DNA from 4 places in the Pseudomonas cerasi genome. Region 3 is predicted to be linked to each of the others. Evidence: predicted binding sites of a transcription regulator. Region 3 holds the regulator's gene; each other region holds the start of a gene.
What was found. Region 3 encodes sigma-54, which starts transcription at its own class of promoters, with help from an activator protein. Its sites were predicted from a motif close to ANTGGCATNNANNTTGCTNT; they were not measured.

Region 1 (6,013 bases), on a different contig from region 3:
CCTCTGGCGAAGAAAAAAACCGTGACCTTGCTGGAGCTGAGCCACGAACCGATGATCCTGCTCGACGCCGTACCCAGCAGGACCTACTTCATCGATATCTTCACGGAAAAGGGCTACGCGCCGGTGGTCGCGTACAGTTCACCATCGATCGAAATGGTGCGCTGTATGGTCGGCCAGGGCCTGGGGTTTTCGGTGCTGGTCACGCGCCCAAGAACCAACATGACCTACGACGGCGAGCTGCTGGTGCAGCTCGATATCGAAGACGACATGCCCGCCTCCACCCTGGTCATGGCCTACCTGCGCAACAACCAGCCAACCCGTGCGACACGCCTGTTCATGGATTACTGCCGGACCATCGAGCTGGCACCGCCTGCAGCCTGAAGGCGCTTGCGAAGCGTGCAACGAATGCTGGCTGAACCTGCAACTGACTCACCACCTGGGCAAGACAGAAATGGAAAAGGCCGTTCAGATTCGCGAGCAGGTCAGGTGCCTGGCTCGCTGTGCATGACAATGTTCAGCGCTGCAGCGCACTGACTGCAAAACAAGGAAAGCTTATTCGGCTTTTTCAGGCCCTGCGGCCCCGGCGGCCTTTTCTTCCAACTCGGCCATCTTGGCCTCCAGCGCTTCCAGGCGGGCGCGGGTGCGGGCGAGGACGGCCATCTGGCTGTCGAACTCTTCACGGCTGACCAGATCCAGTTTGCTGAAGCCGCTTTGCAGCAGGGCCTTGAACTGGGTTTCGAATTCGCTACGCGGTACAGGCGTTTCGCCATTGAACAGGCGAGAGGCGTGGCCGCTGAGAGCGTCAAGAAAGGCTTTGGGCGCGAGCATGGTGATTTTCCTGAATCAGAGGGCGGCAGTGTAACACGCAGTGTCTATAGTCACTTCCAGGTGCGCGATGCACGCTTATGGAGCGCCATGACGGGCACATGAGCACCATTGCTGTGCATTCGCTCCTTGATGGACCCTGCAAGGTCGTGCAAAACCAGCCCAAGAGCCTGTATTCAATGAATATTCGCGAGATGGCAAGCTTTCTGCTTAGTGGCTTATGACCCATGCACTGATGCAGTCGCTGTGACGAATGCAGTGCGGCAGGCGGAGCGGGGAAGTGTTTCGTCAGAAGCGGTTTTCTGGAGTTGGTCTGGCCTGATCAGGCGGCCAGCACGTTACAAAGCCAGACACTGCGCTTAGACTTGAGTCGGGTTTGTTTTCCTGGGGCAAGTCCACCAAATTCGGGAGAAAGTTTTCATGAAGCTAGTCACTGCCATCATCAAGCCGTTCAAACTGGATGACGTGCGCGAGTCGTTGTCTGAAATCGGCGTGCAGGGCATCACCGTCACTGAAGTCAAAGGCTTCGGGCGTCAGAAGGGTCACACTGAGCTTTATCGCGGTGCTGAATACGTCGTCGACTTCCTTCCCAAAGTGAAGATCGATGTCGCCATCGATGACAAGGATCTGGATCGTGTCATCGAAGCCATAACCAAGGCTGCCAACACTGGCAAGATCGGTGACGGCAAGATTTTCGTGGTCAATCTGGAACAGGCCATCCGCATCCGTACCGGCGAGACCGATACAGACGCTATTTAAGCCGCCAAACCCAACGCCCCAGGAGAAAACAATATGACTCTGCGTCAATTCGCAGGGCTCGGTGCCCTGTTGTCCCTCGCATTACCTGGTCTTGCCCTGGCGGCTGACCCAGTGGCCGAGCCGGTGCTGAACTCTGGCGACACTGCATGGATGCTGACCTCGACCGCTCTGGTCCTGTTCATGACCATCCCCGGTCTCGCGCTGTTCTACGGCGGCATGGTTCGTTCCAAGAACATTCTGTCGGTGATGATGCAGTGCTTCGCCATTACCGGCCTGATCAGCATCCTGTGGGTCGTCTACGGCTACAGCATCGCGTTTGACACAACCGGCATGGAAGCGGGCGTCGTCAACTTCAATTCCTTCTTTGGCGGTATGGGTAAAGCGTTCCTGGCAGGTATCACGCCGGCAAGCATTACCGGTCCTGCTGCGTTGTTCCCTGAGGCGGTGTTCGTCACCTTCCAGATGACCTTCGCAATCATCACCCCTGCCCTGATTGTCGGTGCTTTCGCAGAACGCATGAAATTCTCCGCGATGCTGGTGTTCATGGGTATCTGGTTCACTCTGGTCTACGCGCCAATCGCCCACATGGTCTGGGGCGGCGTCGGTGGTTTGCTGTGGGACTGGGGCGTTCTGGACTTCGCTGGCGGCACCGTCGTACACATCAACGCCGGTATAGCCGGTCTGGTGGCCTGCCTGGTACTGGGCAAGCGCAAAGGTTTCCCGACCACACCGATGGCACCGCACAACCTGGGTTACACCCTGATCGGCGCAGCGATGCTCTGGGTCGGCTGGTTCGGCTTCAACGCCGGCTCCGCGGCTGCAGCCAACGGCACTGCCGGTATGGCCATGCTGGTTACTCAAATCGCTACCGCGGCCGCCGCACTGGGCTGGATGTTCGCCGAGTGGCTGACTCACGGTAAGCCAAGTGCTCTGGGTATCGCTTCGGGCGTGGTTGCCGGTCTGGTTGCCATTACCCCTGCCGCCGGTACCGTTGGCCCGATGGGCGCTTTGATCATCGGTCTGGCAGCGGGCGTGATCTGCTTCTTCTGCGCAACCAGCCTCAAGCGCAAGCTGGGCTACGACGACTCCCTGGATGCGTTCGGCGTTCACGGCATCGGCGGTATCGTCGGCGCGATCCTGACCGGCGTGTTCGCAGCACCTGCACTGGGCGGTTTCGGCACCGTGACTGACATCGGTGCTCAGGTCTGGATTCAATTCAAGGGCGTTGCGTTCACCGTTGTCTACACCGCAATCGTGACCTTCATCATCCTCAAGGTGCTGGATGCGGTCATGGGGCTGCGCGTCACCGACGAGGAAGAGTCTGTCGGTCTGGACCTTGCGCAACACAACGAGCGTGGCTACAACTTGTAAGCTTCGGCCTACGTAAAAAAGAATGCCCGGTCTCCGGGCATTTTTTTGTCTGACGTTTGTGGATATACCGCCGCTTTTTGCTGTCATTGATCTTGCCCGTGTCAATGATTTCGGCACCGTGACGCAGCGCAGGTAACGAGGTTGCGACAGTCTTCGTCAACTTGCAGGGAAGCCGGTTTATTGCGCGCTTTGCTTTTTTCTCAGTCGAGTTAGAATGCGCGCCGAAGGTGCGGAGAACGGTATGTGGCATCAATCCAGGATTGCCTTGCGGGCCAGGCCCCGCGGGTTCCATCTGGTGACTGACGAGATAGTCGCGGGTTTGCCCGCATTACGCGATTGTCGTGTCGGGCTACTGCATGTATGGCTGCAACATACCTCGGCTTCGTTGACCGTCAACGAAAATGCCGATCCGGCGGTACGTCGCGACTTTGAGCGTTTTTTCAACCGTCTGGTGCCCCAGGGCGTGGACGGCTACGAACATGACGACGAAGGCCCTGATGACTTGCCAGCGCATTTCAAGGCCAGTCTGCTGGGCTGCCAGTTGCTGTTGCCGGTTACGGCTGGGCGACTGGCGCTGGGCACCTGGCAAGGTATTTACCTGGGCGAACATCGAGACGCTGGTGGATCTCGTAACGTCCTGGCCACCCTTCAGGGTGAGTAGACATCACCGCTGAGATCAGCGGTTGTTGAATTTTTCCGATCGCCTTAGCATTTCCGGGCGGTTGGGCTATAACTAATCAGCTTTCGCAAGTCATGAGGTACAACATGAGCGACGACGACGATATTAAGGATGATCTGGAAGACGATCTGGACGGCGAAGAAGACGATGGTCTCGCAGCTGCCTCCCCGGAAGACGAAGCAGCCGAACCAGACGATTCCGACGTTCCGGCGGCACCCGCAAAAGGCAAGGCCAAGGCTGCTGTCTCGGTCGATGAACTGCCCAGCGTAGAAGCCAAGAACAAGGAACGTGATGCGCTGGCACGTGCCATGGAAGAATTCCTGGCGCGTGGCGGCAAGGTGCAGGAAGTGGAGGCCAACGTGGTCGCCGATCCGCCCAAGAAGCCTGACAACAAATACGGTAGCCGCCCTATCTGAGGCTGCATGGCTGTATGAGGAAAGCCCGCCGTCGCTGCGGGCTTTTCTATGCGCGCCTGTCAGTGCGCTTTCAGGCCCAGCGCGCCAGCACCTCGGGCAGTTGCGACAGGTTGTGGATCTCGGCATCCGGCAGTCGATCCGCATCCCAGGCCTTGCCCTGCGGGTTGTACCAGATGGCGCGCATGCCAGCCTGCTGGGCGCCTGCGATATCGTCCCTGGGGTGGTCGCCGACATGCACCGCCGAGCCGGCATCGACCCTTGCGCGGCGTAGCGCCTCCACGAACGGCGCCGGGTCAGGCTTGCCGATGCCCAGGTCCTCGGCGCACAGCGCGAAGGCAAAGTAGTCTGCCAGTCCTAAACGACGCACATCGGCATTGCCATTGGTAATCACGCCCAGCGTGAAGGTCTTGGCAAGAATTTCCAGCATCGGTTGCACCTCAGGGAAAATCTGCACCTGATGGCGGCCATGCAGGAAGACCTCAAAGCCCCGGTCGGCCAGGTCCTGTGCCGCGTCAGGGTCGTAACCGGCATCTTCGAGTGCATGGAACAGCACGCGGCGGCGTAAGGCGCTGATGCGGTGCTTGAAGGACGGGTCTTCAGCCACGAGACGCGAGCGGATTTCCCACAGGTGCTCGACAGGAACCGCCCCCAGCCTGGGCGCGTGTTCGCCCAGCCAGTCACGCAATGTGACCTCGGCACCGGCAATGGCAGGAGCGGTGTCCCAGAGCGTGTCGTCAAGATCAAACGTCACCAGCTTAATCATCTGCAGCTCCTTTACGTTTGGCTCGGGGATGGGCGCTGTCATAAACAGTAGCCAAATGCTGGAAATCCAGGTGCGTGTATATCTGCGTGGTCTTGATATCCGCATGACCCAGCAATTCCTGCACGGCGCGCAAGTCCTGTGACGATTCGAGCAGATGGCTGGCGAAGGAGTGACGCAGCATGTGCGGGTGCAGATTCTGCCCCAGCTCTCGCTCACCGGCCGCCTTGAGTCGCACCTGAATCGCGCGCGGGCCCAGGCGCCTGCCTTGCAGGCTGACAAATACCGCATCGTCTTGCGGATGGGTCAGGGCGCGTAACGGCAACCAGACTTCCAGTGCCTGACGCGCCTTGCTGCCCACAGGCAATACGCGGGTCTTGCTGCCCTTCCCCAGCACCTGCACCAGACCGTCGCGCAGGTCCAGTTGATCGAGGTTCAAGCCGGTCAGTTCGGACAATCGCAACCCTGATGAGTAAAGCAGCTCCAGAATGGCCTGATCGCGGTGCGCCAGAAAATCATCTTCAACGCCGCCGTCCAGCAATTGTGCGGTGCGGTCGGTGTCCAGGGTCTTGGGCAGACGCCGCTCGCCCTTGGGCGGTGACAGGCCGTTTGCCGGGTCGTGCTGGCAGATGCCTTCGCGATTGAGGTACTTGTAGAAGCCGCGCACCGCCGACAGCATCCGCGCCAGGCTGCGTGAAGACTGGCCCTGCTGGTGCTGGCGGGCAGTGAAGCTGCGCAGGTGCTGGATATCGAGGTCACTCCAGCTCGACAACCGGGCCTTCTGGCAATACGCCAGAACCTTGCCCAGATCGCGCCGGTAGGCTTCCAGCGTGTGAGGCGACACCTGGCGCTCACTGCGCAGGTGCATGCAGTAGGCGTCCAGATGCTGTTCCATGGCTAGCGAACCGAGCGTAATGAGTGGGCGAAGCGCGGCAGCAGGCGGCTCAGCACGTCGGCGATATAGCTGAGAAACAGGGTGCCGACCGAGCTTTTGTAATGCTGCGGATCGCGGCTGCCGATGGCCAGCACGCCATGCAGGCCCAGATGATTGAGGCTGGCGATGGCGGTCGAACCGACCTCCTTGCCCTGTTCTGCACCAAACAGAAACGCCAGTTCATGCTCACGCAGGGCGCCGCAGATGATCTTCTCGCCAATCAGGCCGCCGATGGCTTTCTGTGCTTCGGCACCGCTGACCCAGCGCCC
Region 2 (6,013 bases), on a different contig from region 3:
GTGCGACAGGGGCTGGTTGCGGCGCACTGTTGACGACCGGTCTGGAAGGCGTCTGCGTTTCTATGCTGTTGAGTGGCGGCAACTCGACCACTTCGGTCTTGGCCCCGTTGGGCGGCTGGTTGCTGAACGCGGTGTTACCGTTCGCATCGGTGTACTTATAGATCTGCGCCAGCGCGGGCAGGCTGATCAACAGCAGCAGGCAAATCAGACTTTGACGCATGAGACTCTCGACAGTAGGGCAAGATTGGCCGTCAGCATAGAACACATCGCCCTATGCTGCGCTATCTGCCTGATGTGTCAGAGTTTCGCAGGGCAAAGGTCGGCAGTGGCCAGTACCAGCGCCTGATCGTGAATCGGGTTGGTCTGATAACGCTTCAGCGCCGCATCCAGTTGCATCTGGCAGGTTTCCGCCTTGCGCAGTGGCTGGAAGTCCGCGTAGGCCTGGAGCAGTTGGGTCTGCAGGCGATCCAGCTTCGGACGGATGTCATCGACCAGGCTGAGCCTGACTGTGTCGGGCGCTTTGCCTGCCGCGTGCCACTGGGCGAGCAGGGCGTTCTGCACCTGTTTATTGGCTTCGATCTGGGCGCGGAACAGACGTTGAACATCATCGGGGTTGAGCTTGAACTCGGCAGCGCGGGCCTGGGCGGCGTTGATCACTTGCAGCTCGCGTGGCGGGTCCTCGACCGCCTTGCCGCTGTCCCACTTGCTCAGGGCAACTTGATCGGCGATGGTCAGGCGCTCGCTGATCGCTTGCAGCAGGGGTTCAAGTGCAGAAGGCTTCTGCTCGGCAGTGAAGGCGAAGCAGGAAGACATGAACGTCATTGTCAGCAGGGAAGTGGCCAGGATAAGGCGCATGGCAGTTCCATCTCGGTTCGGTGGGGAGATGCAGATTTAACTCCAGGCGACCGGGCAGAGCCAGCGTTGCGGGGTGAACAAAAGTTCACGCGGTAAACTCCGGGCAAAAAAAGACCTCCCGAAGGAGGTCTCCTGTTACGCCATCAACGCTGGCGTGGCTGGATCAGCAGCTGTAGTACAGCTCGTATTCCAGTGGGTGTACGAAGGTGCGAACCTTGATTTCTTCTTCGCTTTTCAGCTCGATGTAGGCATCGATGAAGTCGTCGCTGAAAACGCCGCCCTTGGTCAGGAACGCGCGGCCCTTGTCCAGTTCTTCCAGGGCTTCTTTCAGGCTGCCGCAAACTTGTGGGATCTCTTTGGCCTCTTCAGGCGGCAGGTCATACAGGTTTTTGTCAGCTGCGTCGCCAGGGTGGATCTTGTTCTGGATGCCGTCCAGGCCAGCCATCAACAGGGCAGCGAATGCCAGGTACGGGTTGGCCGCTGGATCCGGGAAGCGTGCTTCGATACGACGGCCGCGCGGGCTGGAGACGTAAGGAATACGGATCGACGCGGAACGGTTACGGGCCGAGTAGGCCAGCATGACCGGGGCTTCGAAGCCAGGGACCAGACGCTTGTAGGAGTTGGTCGACGGGTTGGTGAAGCCGTTCAGAGCCTTGCCGTGCTTGATGATGCCGCCGATGAAGTACAGGGCGGTATCGGACAGACCGGCATAGCCTTCGCCTGCGAAGGTGTTCTTGCCATCCTTGGAGATGGACATGTGTACGTGCATACCCGAACCGTTGTCACCGTACAGTGGCTTGGGCATGAAAGTAGCGGTACGGCCGTACGCGTCGGCAACGTTGTGCACGCAGTACTTGAGGGTCTGAACTTCGTCAGCCTTCTTGACCAGCGTGTTGAATTTCACGCCGATTTCGTTCTGGCCGGCAGTTGCCACTTCGTGGTGGTGAACTTCCACGACCTGGCCCATTTCTTCCAGAGCGTTGCACATTGCGGTGCGGATTTCGTGGTCGTGGTCGACCGGTGGCAGCGGGAAGTAACCACCTTTGACGCCCGGACGGTGGCCCTTGTTGCCGCCATCGACGTCGCCGTCGGTCATCCAGGAAGCCTGTTCGGAGAAGATCTTGAACATGGAACCGGAGATGTCGGACTTGAACTTCACTTCGTCGAAGATGAAGAACTCTGGCTCCGGACCTACGAATACGGTGTCGCCGATACCGGTGGACTTCAGGTATTCCTCGGCACGGTGGGCAATGGCGCGCGGGTCGCGGTCGTAGCCTTGCATGGTCGAAGGTTCGATGACGTCGCACACCAGAACCAGGGTTGGCTCTTCGGTGAACGGGTCGAGCAGGGCGGTTTCGTCATCCGGCAGGAGAATCATGTCGGACGCTTCGATGCCTTTCCAGCCAGCGATGGAGGAACCGTCGAACATTTTGCCGACTTCGAAGAAATCGTCTTCCAGTGCATCGCGCGCAGGCATGGTGACGTGCTGCTGCTTGCCCTTGGTGTCTGTGAAGCGCAGATCAATCCATTTAACGTCATGATCTTTGATGAGTTGAACCGACTTCGACATGGTGTCCTCCGGGTGGCTAGAGACCGACTTGATAGAGTTGTGGTCCCTTGAATTTGGGTGATGCCGGCGCAAATACTCTGCCAAGGCAACCTGCCTCACAAGGGAGCAATTTGCATGCCAGTGCCCCGTGTTGGGTTTTTTGCCTCAAACGCTGGTTTTCAGGGGGCGAAAACGCACCGCGCAGGAAAAACACGCACCTTTATGGCGCTGCAATTTGGTGCATCGACTCTTTTTGGTGCATCGGTGATTGCGTGTACGATAACTGGTTAAACCTTGAGCAATTTCCGCTATAATCCGCGCCCCCCTTTTTTGGTCGGCACCTCACGCTCCGTTTCCATGAAACTAATCGTTAAAGTTTTCCCAGAAATCACCATCAAAAGCCCGCCGGTGCGCAAGAAGTTCATCCGGCAACTGGGCAAGAACATTCGTACCGTGCTCCGTGAACTGGACGCGGACATTGTCGTGGGTGGCGTATGGGACAACCTTGAGGTCGAAACCCGGCTGACCGACCCCAAAGTGCTGCAGGGCATCAGGGAGCGGCTGAGCTGCATGCCAGGCATCGCCAACTTTCTGCAGGTCGCCGAGTACCCGCTGGGCGATCTGGATGACGTGGTTGCGAAGTGCAAACTGCACTACGCCGACCTGTTGCCTGGCAAGATGTTTTCAGTGCGCTGCAAGCGCGCCGGCCGACACGACTTCAGCTCCATGGACGTCGAGAAATACGTCGGCAGCAAGTTGCGCATGCAGTGCGGCGCGGCCGGAATCGAGCTGAAAAAGCCCGATCTGGTGGTGCGCATGGAAATTCGCGACCAACGGTTGTTTGTCGTTCATGACCAGCATCAGGGCATGGGCGGTTACCCGCTGGGCGCGCTGGAGCAGACCCTGGTATTGATGTCCGGCGGGTTCGATTCGACCGTTGCGGCCTACCAGATCATGCGCCGCGGCCTGATGGCGCACTTCTGCTTCTTCAATCTGGGCGGAAGAGCCCATGAACTGGGCGTGATGGAAGTCGCGCACTTCATCTGGAAGAAGTACGGCAGTTCTCAGCGCGTGCTGTTCGTCAGCGTACCGTTCGAGGAAGTTCTCGGAGAAATTCTGCAGAAAGTCGATAACAGTCATATGGGTGTAGTTTTGAAGCGTATGATGTTACGCGCTGCATCCGCCGTGGCCGATCGTCTTGAAATCGATGTGCTGGTGACCGGCGAAGCGATTTCCCAGGTTGCCAGCCAGACGCTGCCCAACCTGTCGCTGATTGACGCGGCGACCGACAAGCTGGTCCTGCGGCCGCTGGTTGCCACCCACAAGCAGGACATCGTGGACCTGGCGACTGAAATCGGTACTGCTGATTTCGCCCGGCACATGCCTGAATATTGCGGGGTGATTTCGGTCAACCCCAAGACCAACGCCAAGCGAAATCGCGTTGAGTACGAAGAAAAACAGTTCGACATGGCGATTCTCGAGCAGGCGCTCGAACGCGCGAAGCTGGTTTCGATCGATCGGGTCATCGACGATCTGAGCCGCAATGTCGATATAGAAGAAGTCAGCCAGGCGCTGGCCGGTCAGGTGATCCTCGACATCCGTCACCCGGATGCCCAGGAAGACCAGCCGTTGCAGGTGCCTGGCGTGGAGATACAGACGTTGCCGTTCTACGCATTGAACAGCCGTTTCAAGGCACTGGATGACACGCGCCAGTACCTGCTGTATTGCGACAAAGGCGTCATGAGTCGCCTGCATGCCCACCATTTGCTCAGTGAGGGACATGCCAATGTGCGCGTATATCGACCGAGCTAAGTGCCCGGGGCTGTTTGCCTGTGGCTTGCGTCACCGGCCCCCCGACACCAGTCGTCATGCCGTAACGGCTTTTGCCGACTCGAAATAGTTAATCGCTGCCTTTAAACAGTCAGCAGACCGAATCCTCTGATCGAGATACACAAGTGATCGAAAATCTACGCAACATCGCCATCATCGCCCACGTTGACCATGGTAAGACCACCCTGGTAGACAAACTCCTGCGCCAGTCCGGCACCCTTGAGCGCAACGAGCTCAACGACGAGCGCGTGATGGACTCCAACGACCAGGAAAAAGAGCGCGGTATTACCATTCTCGCGAAGAACACCGCGATCAACTGGAATGGCTACCACATCAACATCGTGGACACCCCGGGCCACGCCGACTTCGGTGGTGAAGTAGAGCGCGTGATGTCGATGGTCGACTCCGTACTGCTGCTGGTCGACGCCCAGGACGGCCCTATGCCGCAAACCCGTTTCGTGACCAAGAAGGCATTCGAAGCCGGCCTGCGTCCAATCGTGGTCATCAACAAGGTTGACCGTCCAGGCGCGCGCCCGGACTGGGTTCTGGACCAGATCTTCGACCTGTTCGACAACCTGGGTGCCACCGAAGAACAGCTGGACTTCAAAGTCGTCTACGCCTCGGCCCTGAACGGCATTGCCGGTCTGGAACACACCGATATGGCTGAAGACATGACTCCGCTGTACCAGTCGATCGTCGATCACGTTCCTGCGCCAAAAGTTGACCGTGACGGTCCTTTCCAGATGCAGATTTCGGCTCTGGACTACAACAGCTTCCTGGGCGTCATCGGTGTTGGCCGTATCGCTCGCGGTCGCGTCAAGCCAAACACTCCGGTTGTTGCCATCGATGCCGAAGGCAAGAAGCGTAACGGCCGTATCCTGAAGCTGATGGGTCACCACGGTCTGCACCGTGTGGACGTTGAAGAAGCAGCTGCCGGCGATATCGTCTGCATCAGCGGCTTCGACCAGCTGTTCATCTCCGACACCCTGTGCGACCCACTGAATGTCGAAGCGATGAAGCCGCTGACCGTTGACGAACCTACCGTTTCGATGACCTTCCAGGTTAACGATTCGCCGTTCTGCGGTAAGGAAGGCAAGTTCGTCACCAGCCGTAACATCAAGGAACGTCTGGACAAGGAACTGCTGTACAACGTTGCCCTGCGCGTTGAAGAAGGCGACACCGCCGACAAGTTCAAGGTCTCCGGCCGTGGTGAGCTGCACCTCTCGGTACTGATCGAAACCATGCGTCGCGAAGGCTTCGAAATGGGTGTTGGTCGTCCGGAAGTGATCATCCGTCGTGTAGGCGACGTGAAGCACGAACCGTACGAAAACGTGACCATCGACCTGCCGGAAGAATCCCAGGGCGCGATCATGGAGCAAATGGGTCTGCGTAAAGGCGACCTGACCAACATGGTTCCGGATGGCAAGGGCCGTGTTCGCCTCGAGTACAACATCCCGGCCCGTGGCCTGATCGGTTTCCGTAACGAGTTCCTGACCCTCACTTCCGGTGCAGGCATCCTGACCTCGATCTTCGACCGTTACGACGTGATGAAGTCCGGCGACATGTCCGGCCGCCAGAACGGCGTTCTGGTTTCGGTTGAAACCGGCAAGGCACTGACCTACTCCCTGGAAACCCTGCAGGCGCGCGGCAAGCTGTTCGTCGAGCACGGTCAGGAAATCTACGGTGGTCAGATCGTTGGTCTGAACAGCCGTGACAACGACCTGGGTGTGAACCCTACCAAAGGCAAGAAGCTCGACAACATGCGTGCTTCGGGCAAAG
Region 3 (6,013 bases):
TCTCACCATAACCTGGCGGATCTGCACCTGAGTCTGGGCCAGCCGGAGGAGAGCGCCGAGTACCTGTGTGCCATCCACCAGCACCTGTTGCGGACCCTACAGGATCAGCGCCTCCCGCCCGCCCTGCGCGAGGCGGCCTTGCGTCATAGCAGCAAAACCTACGCCGAGCTGCTGAGTTTCATCAGCGAACATGGCGAATACCCGCGCACCCATCGGTTGCTGAACAGCAGCGGTGAGCATACGCGCTCAGCGCTGCAACGCCATTCGGGAGCCCCTTCCGGACTTTTCTACGGAGCACACTGACATGCCATACACCTTGCCCGCACTGCCTTACGCATACGATGCCCTTGAACCGCATATCGATGCGCAAACCATGGAAATCCACTACACCAAGCATCACCAGACGTACATCAACAATCTCAATGCAGCGGTGGAAGGCACGGAGTTTGCGGACTGGTCTGTCGAGAAACTCGTCGCCAGTGTCCAGCAATTGCCTGAAAACCTGCGTCCAGCGGTGATCAATCAGGGTGGCGGCCATGCCAATCATTCGTTGTTCTGGGAAGTCATGGTGCCGGGCGGGGGAGGCTTGCCCACAGGCGCTGTCGCGTTGGCGATTGACGAACAACTGGGCGGCTACGAAAGCTTCAAGGAGGCGTTCACCAAGGCCGCGTTGACCCGATTCGGCAGTGGCTGGGCATGGCTGAGCGTCACGCCTGACAAGAAGCTGGTGGTGGAAAGCAGCGGTAATCAGGACAGCCCGCTGATGAACGGCAACACGCCGATTCTAGGGCTGGACGTGTGGGAGCACGCTTACTACCTGCGCTATCAGAACCGTCGTCCCGAATACATCAACGCGTTCTACAACGTGATCAACTGGGATGAGGTGTCCCGCCGTTATCAGGCCGCCCTGGCCTGAGCCTGGCAACCGGACCCAAGGCAGCCCATGCGCTTCGGATTCCTTACGCTCAGTACTGCGCGGTTATTTCGGCTGGTAGTGGGTAGCGTGCTGTTGTTGGCGGGTATGGCGCTACTGGTTGCCCATGGGCTGAGCTGGATGCACTTGCAAGGCTGGTGGTGACGTATACCGCGTTTGTCCGAGGGCTTATTCGCCCTCATCAAACCGGTTGTTGATCAGCTCGACCAGGCCATCGAGCGCTTCCTGTTCGAATTCGCCTTCAGTGTGCAGGTGGATCTCGGTGCCCTTGCCGGCAGCCAGCATCATCACGGCCATGATGCTTTTGCCGTCAACCATGCTCTCCGGAGTGCGGCCGACCCTGATCTTGCAGGGGAACTTGCCTGCGACGCCGACGAATTTGGCGGCAGCGCGGGCATGCAGGCCCAGTTTGTTGATGATGGTGATTTGACGAGCGGGCATCGCAGTGAAAATCCTTCAGCTGAGGTCGCGGTGGCGGACCTGAACGTTCTTGAGTGATTGTTGCAAAACCTGACCAAGCCGCTCGGTCAGGTAGACCGAACGGTGGTGTCCGCCGGTGCAGCCGATGGCAATGGTAACGTAGGAACGGTTACTGGCTGCAAACCGGGGTAGCCATTTGTTCAGGTAGGCAAAGATGTCCTGAAACATTTCTTCGACATCAGGCTGCACCGACAGGTAGTCGATAACAGGCTGTTCAAGCCCTGAATGGTCGCGCAGTTCTGGTTTCCAGTAGGGATTGGGCAGGCAGCGCACATCGAATACCAGGTCTGCATCGATGGGCATGCCACGCTTGAAACCAAATGACTCGATCAGAAACGCCGTGCCTGGCTCCGGCTTGTTCAGCAGGCGAAGCTTGAGCGCGTCGCGCAACTGATAGAGGTTCAGGTGGGTGGTGTTGATCTTCAGGTCGGCCAGATCGATGATCGGGCCAAGCAGTGCGGTCTCGTCGCGTATCGCTTCGGCCAGCGAACGATCGGCCGTGCTCAGGGGGTGGCGGCGCCGGGTTTCCGAGAAGCGCTTGAGCAGTGTGGCTTCGTCTGCATCCAGGTAGAGCACGTCGCACTGAATATTGCGCGCGCGGACTTCATTCAGCATCTGCGGAAAACGGGTCAGATGGCTGGGCAGGTTGCGCGCATCTATCGAAACCGCCAGCAGCGGTTCGGCGAGTTCGGTGTTGATCAGCGCGCGTTCCGCCAGCTCCGGCAACAGACCTGCCGGCAGGTTATCGACACAGTAAAAACCGTTGTCTTCCAGCACATCGAGCGCCGTACTCTTGCCTGAGCCGGAGCGACCGCTGACGATGATCATGCGCATGGTCAGTTTCCGTTCTGCACGTCCAGCACCACTTGATAAAGCGCCTGAGCGCTTTCGGCACTGCGCAGGCGCTTACGCACATCTTTGTCGTCGAGCATGCTGGCGATCTGGCGCAGCAGCTCCAGGTGCTCATCGGTAGCGGCTTGCGGGACCAGCAGGACGAACAGCAGGTCAACCGGCGCGCCATCGATGGCGTCGAAATCCACGGGTGTAGCGAGGTGAATGACTGCACTGACAGGCTCGCTGCAGTCAGCAAGGCGGCAGTGGGGAATGGCAATACCGTTGCCAAAACCGGTCGAGCCCAGTTTTTCCCGGGCAACGAGGCTTGCGAATACTGTATCCGAGACCATGCCCGGCACTTCACGGCCGATCAGGTTGGCAATTTCTTCGAGTACACGCTTTTTGCTGCCACCCGGCACGTTCACGAGGGAGCGGCCGGGGGTCAGGATATTTTCGATTCGGATCATTAAATGGGCGTTAGCGAGCGGCCGCACCTTTGAGGATGCTTTGCTGCTTTTCCTTATGCTTGAGCAATTGTCGGTCTAGCTTGTCAGTGAGCAGGTCGATGGCAGCGTACATGTCATCATGTTCAGCATTGGCAACGACCTCTCCACCATGGATGTGCAACGTGGCTTCGATCTTTTGCTTGAGCTTTTCGACCGTCATCGTGACCTGCACGTTGGTAATCTTGTCAAAATGCCCTTCGAGCTTCTTGAGCTTGAGCTCAACGTATTCACGAAGGGGTTTGGTCACTTCCAGTTGGTGTCCACTGATGTTGACTTGCATACAGCTTTCTCCTTTGCCAGTGCATAAAGAGGCAGGCATGGCGCCTGCCACTGGGACGCTGTGGCTCGGCCTGCATCACATCAGTCGCTTACGCTCACTGGAAGGGGCGATCCCGAGAGACTCACGGTACTTGGCGACTGTGCGACGGGCTACTTGAATGCCTTGTGCCTCCAGTAAACCAGCGATCTTACTATCACTCAACGGCTTTTTCTGATTTTCCGCCGCAACCAGTTTTTTGATGATTGCGCGAATTGCCGTGGACGAGCATTCTCCGCCCTCGGAGGTGCTCACATGGCTTGAGAAGAAGTATTTCAGCTCGTAAATGCCACGTGGGGTGTGCATGAATTTCTGCGTGGTCACCCGCGAGATAGTCGATTCGTGCATGCCAACTGCCTCGGCAATGTCGTGCAGGACGAGCGGCTTCATGGCCTCGTCGCCGTACTCGAGGAAACCGCGCTGGTGTTCGACGATCTGCGTGGCGACCTTCATCAGTGTTTCGTTGCGGCTTTGCAGGCTTTTAATGAACCAGCGCGCTTCCTGCAACTGATTGCGCATGAAGGTGTTGTCTGCGCTGGTGTCAGCGCGCCGCACGAAGCCCGCGTATTGCGGATTGACCCGCAGGCGTGGCACCGACTCCTGATTGAGTTCGACCAGCCAGCGTTCGTTGTCCTTGCGCACGATCACGTCCGGAATGACGTATTCGGCTTCGGTGGATTCGATCTGCGAGCCTGGACGCGGGTTGAGGCTTTGCACCAGCTCGATGACCTGGCGCAGCTCGTCTTCCTTGAGCTTCATGCGCCGCATCAGCTGGCCGTAGTCGCGGCTTCCGAGCAGATCGATGTAGTCGCTGACCAGGCGCTGTGCTTCTGTCAGCCACGGCGTTTTCGCTGGCAGCTGGCGCAGTTGCAGCAGCAGGCATTCGCTCAGATTGCGAGCACCGATGCCGGCAGGTTCGAACTGCTGGATGCGATGCAGTACGGCTTCGATCTCGTCGAGCTCGATGTCCAGCTCAGGGTCGAACGACTCGAGAATCTCATCGAGCGTCTCGTCGAGGTAGCCCTGATTGTTGATGCAGTCGATCAGCGTGACCGCCACCAGACGGTCCTTGTCGGACATCGGCGCAACATTCAACTGCCACAGCAGGTGGCTTTGCAGGCTTTCACCGGCGGAGGTGCGTGTGGTGAAGTCCCACTCGTCGTCATCGTTGCTTGGCAGGCTGCTGGCGCTGGTCTGGTAGATGTCTTCCCATGCGGTATCGACGGGCAGCTCGTTGGGAATGCGCTCGTTCCATTCACCGTCTTCAAGATTGTCCACGGTAGGCGCGGATTCCTGATAGGTCGGTTCCTGAACGTCGGGGTTGGGCTTTTGTTCGATGTTGTCGGCAAGCGGGTCGGAGTTGTCGAAGTCGTCGCCTTCTTCCTGCCGCTCCAGCATAGGATTTGACTCCAGCGCTTCCTGGATCTCCTGCTGAAGATCCAGAGTTGAAAGCTGAAGTAAGCGGATTGCCTGTTGCAGCTGCGGTGTCATCGTCAGCTGCTGGCCCATTCTCAAGACTAGCGATGGTTTCATGGCAGGGGCTAAACACCTTATTCGCCGGCGCGCATGCGCCATCTACTACAGGCGCCGTGGCGCCAAATTAAGCAAATTATATGCCTGAAACCTGTGCATTTGCCTAGAGTGATATGACAAATAAAATGTTGTCAATACACTGCGTAGGCATCAATCGGCTGCGAAGCGCAAAGGGGCAGACGATTAAAGGCGGAACTCGTGGCCGAGGTAGACCTCTTTCACCAGCTGGTTCGCCAGAATGGTCTCGGAGTCGCCTTCCGCAATCAGCTGTCCATCGTTAACGATGTAGGCCGTTTCGCAGATATCCAGTGTTTCCCGGACGTTGTGGTCGGTGATCAGCACACCGATACCCTTGGCCTTGAGATGGTGAATGATCTGCTTGATGTCGCCTACCGAAATAGGGTCGACACCTGCGAATGGTTCATCCAGCAGGATGAATTTCGGCGCGGTGGCCAGGGCTCGGGCGATTTCCACACGGCGACGTTCACCACCCGACAGGCTCATGCCCAGGTTGTCGCGGATATGGGTGATGTGGAACTCCTGCAGAAGGCTTTCCAGTTCCTTGCGACGTGCACCGGCGTCGAGCTCCTTGCGGGTCTCGAGAATCGCCATGATGTTGTCGGACACCGAGAGCTTGCGGAAGATCGAGGCTTCCTGTGGCAGGTAGCCGATACCCGCGCGGGCGCGACCGTGCATGGGTTGATGGCTGACATCCAGATCGTCAATCAGCACACGACCCTGATCAGCCTGGACCAGACCCACGATCATGTAGAAGCAGGTGGTCTTGCCGGCGCCGTTCGGGCCCAGCAGGCCGACGATCTGGCCGCTGTCGATGGAGATGCTCACATCGCGCACGACCTGCCGGCTTTTGTAGCTTTTAGCCAGATGCTGGGCTTTGAGCGTCGCCATTTACTGGGCCTTCTGAGGTTGATCGGTTTTCTTTTTCGGCTGGATGACCATGTCGATACGCGGACGTGGTGTGGTCACCTTGGCGCCGCCATTGGCCCGACCGGCGCTGACGACCTGTCTGACCGTGTCGTAGACGATTTTCTCGCCTTCCGAGGTGTTGCCATCATTGATGACCTTGGCCTTGTCGATCAGGACGATACGGTCCTGGCCGGCGTAATACTGAATGGTGACGGCATAGGCCTGCACGATCGGCTTGTCCACGGCAGGCTTCTGCTCGTAGTAGGCCAGATTGCCGACCGAGGTGAATACGTCGACTTCGCCCTGGGCATTACGCGTGATCGTCACGGTGTTGCCCGTGATTTTCATCGAGCCCTGAGTGATGATGACATTGCCCTTGTAAGTCGCCACGCCTTTCTTGTCATCGAGCTGAGCATCGTCAGACTGGATGTGGATAGGCTGATCTCGGTCGGTTGGCAGGGACCAGGCGCTCGCGCTTCCCAG
Region 4 (6,013 bases), 830 kb from region 3:
AGATTCTGGCTCGACAGGTACATGACGCGGTCGACGATGCCTTCGGTCCAGCCGCTTTGATGCATCGCCAACGGCTGGTTCATCAAGGGCGCGGCAGGTGCTGCCGCCGCGCGTGCGGGTTGCGCGGCCTGACTGAGCGCAGCGAGGCGATCGGCAAAGTTGTCGACGCGCGTGTCGCCGGCGGCGCCTTTGACATCCTTCAGACCCTCACCGATCAAACCGCTGAATGACTTGTCACTGCTTTCAGTGCTGCTGCCTTCGGAGGGAAGTTGCTCGCTCAGGACCGACAGGTTATTGACGATATTCTGATTGGGGTCAGCTTCAGCGTTGCTCGGCGTCGCCTTGTTGGCAGCCTGGGCGTTCTGCGCAGCCAGTTGAGTCTTGGCAGTGGCGTTTTCCAGCGCCAACTGCACGGCATCCAGACCGTCCAGCGGATCGGCGTCGGGATTGAAGGCGTCTTCGGCCACGACTGGCGGTGCCGCCTGAGCGGTGGTGAGCGCCGAGACCACTGGTGCGGTGACAACTTCCGCACTTGGTGGTGCCTTGGCTACAGGCGCCGCGGGAGCCTGTGCGGCCATTGCCTGCAATGCCGGGTCAAGGGCCGGATCGACGACCGCCTGGCCCTCAGTCAGCGCCGGATCGGCAGAGGCCTGCGCATCGTCCTGCTTCGAGTCGGAATGCGCCGCATCATCATCCGCACTTGCCGACTTGGCTGGCAAATCATTGCCGCTATCGGCAACGCTCGACTTGTCGGCGGCATTCGTCTGATCGCTTGCAGGCTTGTCCTTGCCAGCGGCAACCTTGTCCTTGTCAGGCGCGGTCTTGTCGCGAGCTGGTTTTACGGGCGCATCGTCACGCGCAGGGACGGTGTCTTTCGCCTGCTTTGCATAGACATTGGAAAAGCTGGAGGCCCCGTCCTTGCTGCTGTCAGCAGACTTGACCGCATTGTTGGCCACACCGGACCTGGCGGTCACAGAGGTTGTGGCCTGAAGAAGCGCATTGGTAGCAAGGGGCATTTCGGTCTCCGCATCAGCTGCTGGTTATCGCCTTACCAGAGTAGCTAGCAATATGCGGGCCAATTTTTAAATGATCTCCATAACGGGAATCGAGGGAGACTTCAGGGCTCAGCTGACGAACAGCTGCCGCTCGGAATTGAACAACCCGCGAATCGTCATGTATTCGCTGTCGATTGTGCCAATCAATTCTGCCAGACCTGCGAACTGCTGCTGGCGGGCTTGCTCCTCGAGCTGGCGACATAGCTCGGAAAGCTGCAAGGCGCCCATGTTACTGCTGCTGCCCTTGAAACTGTGAGCGTTAAGGCTCAGTTCCTGGAAATCAGGATTGCGCGACCCGACAGCCAGACGCAACTGCGCGATACGCTGCTCGGAATCCTTGAGAAAAACATCCAGCAAGGTTGGATATTCGTCCTCCATGACCTCCTGCAAGGCAGTCAAAACGCTGTAATCCAGATGAATCGACACTTGTTCACTCCTTGATCAAGACTCCAGGCGGGGATTATGCCACTCCCTCCCAGCAAAATTCCACGCAGGCGGTCCTGCCATCCCTGGACCACCTGGCCTCGCGACTCAATTCACAGACCAGATGCAGCCCGCGACCATACAGTTCATTGCTGGCAGGCGTCAGCGTCCGGGTCTTTTCCACATCGAAACCCTGGCCGCTGTCCTCGACACTGAGGGTCAGCCGACCGCCCTGCTCGACCGCTTCGACCTGCAGGCTCACCCGGATGAAGCCTGACTGCAGCCTGTCGAGACGCTCTGCCCGCTGCTGATAATAGAGCGCGAACCCCGTTGCATCGTGCTTGAGCGCCGAATCCAACCCTAGCACACCGTGCTCCAGCGCATTGCTGTACAGCTCGCCGAGCACCATGTGCAGTGCGGCACCCTGATCACGCAGGCCATGTACCTCCAGCAGCAATTGCAGGACATAAGGCAGAGGGTTGAAACGCTTGAGCGTCGAGGCACGAAACTCGAAACTGGCCGACCAGTCCAGCGGGCTGGAGGCGCCGCTGTCCGAATACATCATGACAGGCAAATTTTCCAGCGGCGCCTCGACAGCGCTGACCTCCAACAGGCTGACATCGTCACGCGCCTTGCCGCCAAACTCGTTGAGCGCCACGAGGATCTCCTCGATCAGCAAGTGCGGCTCGCGATTGGCAGACAGAACCTGTCGCAGACGTTGCGCGCCGAACAGCTCTTCCTGACTGTTACTGGTATCAAGCACGCCGTCGGACAGCAGAAATATGCGGTCACCCGGCGCCAACGGATACACGTCGGTGCGCGCGTCGAAGGCATCGACGCTCAATACGCCCAATGGCAGATGATTCGAGGCCAGCGGCACATGCTCGCCCTGCGCGCCGCGCAACAGGTAGCCGTCGGGCAGGCCACCGCTCCAGACCTCGACCTGCCGCTGCGGCAGATTGATACACAGCAGCGTCGCACAACAAAACATATCGACCGGGAGGATGCGTTTGAGCTTGGCGTTCATTTCACGGAGGATTTCAACCAGGCCATAGCCCTTGGCGGTCATGCCGTAGAACACTTCTGCAAGTGGCATCGCACCCACCGCAGCCGGCAAGCCATGTCCGGTGAAATCCCCGAGCAGCACCTGCATGTGCCCGGCGGGTGTGTAGGCGGCCAGCATCAGGTCGCCGTTGAACAGTGCGTAGGGGGACTGCAGGTAGCGGATATTGCTCGCCCCCAGGCAACCGGCGTGGGCGATCTGATCGAACACCGCCTTGGCGACACGCTGCTCATTGAGCAGATACTCATGGTGCCTGGCGATCTGGTCACGCTGCTGGCGGACAGTTTCGTGCAATACCCGCAGACGGTTCATGGCGTTGAGCTTGGCGGCCAGTACCAGCGGGTTGTAAGGCTTGGACATGAAATCGTCGCCACCGGCGTCCAGGCAACGTGCAAGCGCTTCGCCTTCGGTGAGCGAGGTCAGGAAGATGATCGGCACCAGCGATTCGCCGGTCAATGCCTTGATCCTTCGCGCCGCTTCGAAGCCATCCATGACCGGCATCATGGCGTCCATCAGAATCAACTGCGGGCTTTCAGCCTTGAAGATGGCGACCGCTTCGACACCATTGGCAGCGCTAAGAACCCGATGCCCCTGCCGCGCTACGATAGTTGAAAGCAGAAGCCGGTCACTGGCGCTGTCGTCAGCGATCAGAATGCACAGTTTTTTCAGGGCTGGTTGCACTGGGTATGCTCAATTCGAACAGCTTCGAGAAATTGGAAATGGCCAGAATCTTCAGCACATCGGGCGTGCAGTTGACCAGGCGCACCAATGCCTTGTCACCCCCGGCGTGATCGCGCAGCAGTAACAGCATCCCCAGCGCAGAGCTGTCCAGGTAATGAGTACCGCGCAGGTCGACCACGTAATTTAGCGACTGCGGATAGTCCTCATAGGCAGCGCGAAACGCCTGATGGGAATTGAAATCGAAGCGTCCTTCGATAAAAAGGGTCAGCGTCTGGCCATCGGCAGAACGTTCGGAAGTGACAGTCATGGGAACCTCGAGGTGTTTCATCACCGAGACATTGATAGCGTAGACCAGCCAGAGAGATCACTGCGGTCTGATTGAGTCAAACGTCAGAATTGTTCATGGCGCGGCAGGCGCTGCGATAACTCGTCGAGCAGTTTCTGCTCGCGCTTGTCCTCCAGCCTGCGCGCCTCGTCCATGTAGCGCTGCACCAGCTTGCGCAAGCCCTCTACCCGCGCGTAGCAATCCTGCCAGGCGCTGCGCGCCCGATCCAGATTGGCTTTGTGCCATTCGAGACTTTTGTATTGCTGGGCAACGGCGACATCGAGCTGACTGAGAAAGCGCTGATAACCCAGCAGCCATTGCCCGGAAACCCCGGCACTGCCGCGCTGCAACCATTGCTGCTGATAATCCTGGCGAAACTGGTCAAGCTCCTGCAACTTGTTGTTGGCAAGGTTGACCTGCCCCTGGAAGTGCCCAAGGCGCTGGGCGGCGGTTCGCTCGGCAGCTTCTGCCATCTCGACCACTGGCGCCAGACGCGCCGCTCGACTCTGGGCCATGGATTATCAGCCGCCAGGCGCTGGTGCGAAGATCGACGCCAGCGCCTCGCTGCTGCCTTGTATGCTTTCGTTGTCACGCAGGCCCTGACGCTGGTAGCGCACCAGGACCGGATGCAGCGCAATGGCCATGTCCGTTTCGCGATCGCCGCCTGCTACATAGGCCCCCACGCTGATGAGGTCGCGAGTCTGCTGATAGCGTGACCACAACTGTTTGAAATGCTGCGCACGCGCCATGTGCTCGGGGCTGACCACGGCGGGCATGACCCGGCTGATGGACGCTTCGATGTCGATGGCCGGGTAATGCCCCTCTTCGGCCAGGCGCCGGGACAACACGATGTGACCGTCGAGTACGCCACGCGCCGAGTCGGCAATCGGGTCCTGCTGGTCATCACCCTCCGACAGCACCGTGTAAAACGCGGTGATCGAACCACCACCCGCCTCGGCATTGCCGGCGCGTTCGACCAGTTTGGGCAAGCGGGCGAAGACCGAAGGCGGATAGCCCTTGGTGGCCGGCGGCTCGCCAATGGCCAGTGCGATTTCCCGCTGAGCCTGAGCAAAACGGGTCAGGGAGTCCATCAGCAACAGGACATTCTTGCCCTTGTCACGAAAGTATTCGGCGATTCGCGTGCAATACATCGCTGCTCGCAAGCGCATCAGAGGCGCGTCATCGGCTGGCGAGGCGACCACCACCGAACGTTTCAGGCCCTCTTCGCCGAGAATGTGCTCGATGAACTCCTTGACCTCACGGCCCCGCTCACCGATCAGGCCGACGACGATGATGTCTGCCTCGGTGAAGCGCGTCATCATGCCGAGCAGCACACTCTTGCCCACGCCCGTACCGGCAAACAGCCCGAGACGCTGACCGCGGCCAACCGTCAATAAACCGTTGATGCAGCGAATGCCGACATCCAGTGGCTGGCTGATGGGGTCGCGCTTGAGCGGGTTGATGGTCGGGCCATCCATCGGCACCCAGTCTTCGGCCTTGATCGGCGAGCGACCATCCAGCGGGCGACCGGCACCATCAAGCACCCGGCCCAGCATGCTCATGCCCATCGGCAGGCGACCGGTGTCGGCCAGCGGCACGACCCGCGCGCCAGGCGCGATGCCCGCCACGCTGCCGACCGGCATCAGAAACACCTTGCTACCGGAAAAACCCATCACTTCGGCTTCGACTTCAACCGGATGATGGCTGTCGTCATTGATGACCACACAGCGGCTACCCATTGCCGCACGCAGCCCCTCAGCCTCAAGCGTCAGGCCTACCATGCGCAGCAGGCGGCCTTCCACTACGGGTTGGGCAGGCAAACTGATCGACTCGGCATAGGAACCGAGGCGCTTGGCGAAACTGGTGCGTTCAAGGCGCATCGAGGGTATCCGCGTCGGATTCTTCAACATTGGCTGCATTGCCTGGCGAGGCATCCAGATCGACGCTCAGATCGGCTGCCGCAGGATGGGTTACCTGTTCATGCAACTGGTCGTGCATCTTGGAAATTGCCAGGGCGATGCGTGTTTCGACGCTGGCATCGATGCGGCTATGCTCGGTTTCGATACGGCAACCGCCCGGCAGCAAGTCTTCGTCTTCGACGATCTTCCACGACTCCTCATGACGTTCGCGCATGGCCTTGACCAGCAGAAAGTCCTGAGGGTTTATGAAAATTCGCACATTCTGCGCGCCCATCGGTAATAGCTTGAGGGCATCGCGCAGGACGCTGGCAATCTGCGCAGAATCTGTGACCAGTTCACGCTGGATAACCTGACGCGCGATGTGCTCGACCAGGAGAATGACGGCCTTTTCGATCTGAGTGTCCTGCTCGGCGATGGGTGTCAGCAGGTTACCCATCAGTTGTTCCAGGCTGGCGACTTTTGCCGCAAGAACGACCTCCGCTTCCTGACGCACTTTTAGCTGAGTACTGTGAAAACCTTCCTTTTCACCGGTGGCGAAGCCTTCGTT

Region 1: the regulator sigma-54 is predicted to act here: its motif matches at 1,019-1,038, upstream of glnK (P-II family nitrogen regulator).
Region 2: the regulator sigma-54 is predicted to act here: its motif matches at 2,528-2,547, upstream of glnA (glutamate--ammonia ligase).
Region 4: the regulator sigma-54 is predicted to act here: its motif matches at 1,061-1,080, upstream of PI739_RS10275 (flagellar hook-length control protein FliK).

Annotation. Positions count from the first base shown of each region.
Region 1 is NZ_JAQJVM010000003.1:310,971-316,983, reverse strand. Features, by position in the region: gene PI739_RS17665 (LysR family transcriptional regulator) at 1-381, shown strand, start outside; gene PI739_RS17660 (accessory factor UbiK family protein) at 553-828, opposite strand; gene glnK (P-II family nitrogen regulator) at 1,246-1,584, shown strand; gene PI739_RS17650 (ammonium transporter) at 1,618-2,955, shown strand; gene PI739_RS17645 (secondary thiamine-phosphate synthase enzyme YjbQ) at 3,197-3,616, shown strand; gene sutA (dormancy-specific transcriptional regulator SutA) at 3,721-4,050, shown strand; gene PI739_RS17635 (HAD family hydrolase) at 4,121-4,813, opposite strand; gene xerC (tyrosine recombinase XerC) at 4,806-5,705, opposite strand; gene PI739_RS17625 (DUF484 family protein) at 5,708-6,013, opposite strand, start outside.
Region 2 is NZ_JAQJVM010000004.1:270,396-276,408, reverse strand. Features, by position in the region: gene PI739_RS22955 (DUF4124 domain-containing protein) at 1-220, opposite strand, end outside; gene PI739_RS22950 (chorismate mutase) at 298-855, opposite strand; gene glnA (glutamate--ammonia ligase) at 1,019-2,425, opposite strand; gene thiI (tRNA uracil 4-sulfurtransferase ThiI) at 2,762-4,216, shown strand; gene typA (translational GTPase TypA) at 4,360-6,013, shown strand, end outside.
Region 3 is NZ_JAQJVM010000002.1:1,083,106-1,089,118, reverse strand. Features, by position in the region: gene PI739_RS14010 (DUF2753 family protein) at 1-303, shown strand, start outside; gene PI739_RS14005 (superoxide dismutase) at 305-916, shown strand; gene PI739_RS14000 (hypothetical protein) at 944-1,078, shown strand; gene PI739_RS13995 (HPr family phosphocarrier protein) at 1,103-1,375, opposite strand; gene rapZ (RNase adapter RapZ) at 1,391-2,248, opposite strand; gene ptsN (PTS IIA-like nitrogen regulatory protein PtsN) at 2,251-2,715, opposite strand; gene hpf (ribosome hibernation-promoting factor, HPF/YfiA family) at 2,726-3,034, opposite strand; gene PI739_RS13975 (RNA polymerase factor sigma-54) at 3,110-4,603, opposite strand; gene lptB (LPS export ABC transporter ATP-binding protein) at 4,787-5,512, opposite strand; gene lptA (lipopolysaccharide transport periplasmic protein LptA) at 5,513-6,013, opposite strand, start outside.
Region 4 is NZ_JAQJVM010000002.1:256,272-262,284, forward strand. Features, by position in the region: gene PI739_RS10275 (flagellar hook-length control protein FliK) at 1-1,016, opposite strand, end outside; gene PI739_RS10280 (Hpt domain-containing protein) at 1,125-1,481, opposite strand; gene PI739_RS10285 (fused response regulator/phosphatase) at 1,516-3,222, opposite strand; gene PI739_RS10290 (STAS domain-containing protein) at 3,182-3,529, opposite strand; gene fliJ (flagellar export protein FliJ) at 3,613-4,062, opposite strand; gene fliI (flagellar protein export ATPase FliI) at 4,069-5,427, opposite strand; gene fliH (flagellar assembly protein FliH) at 5,417-6,013, opposite strand, start outside.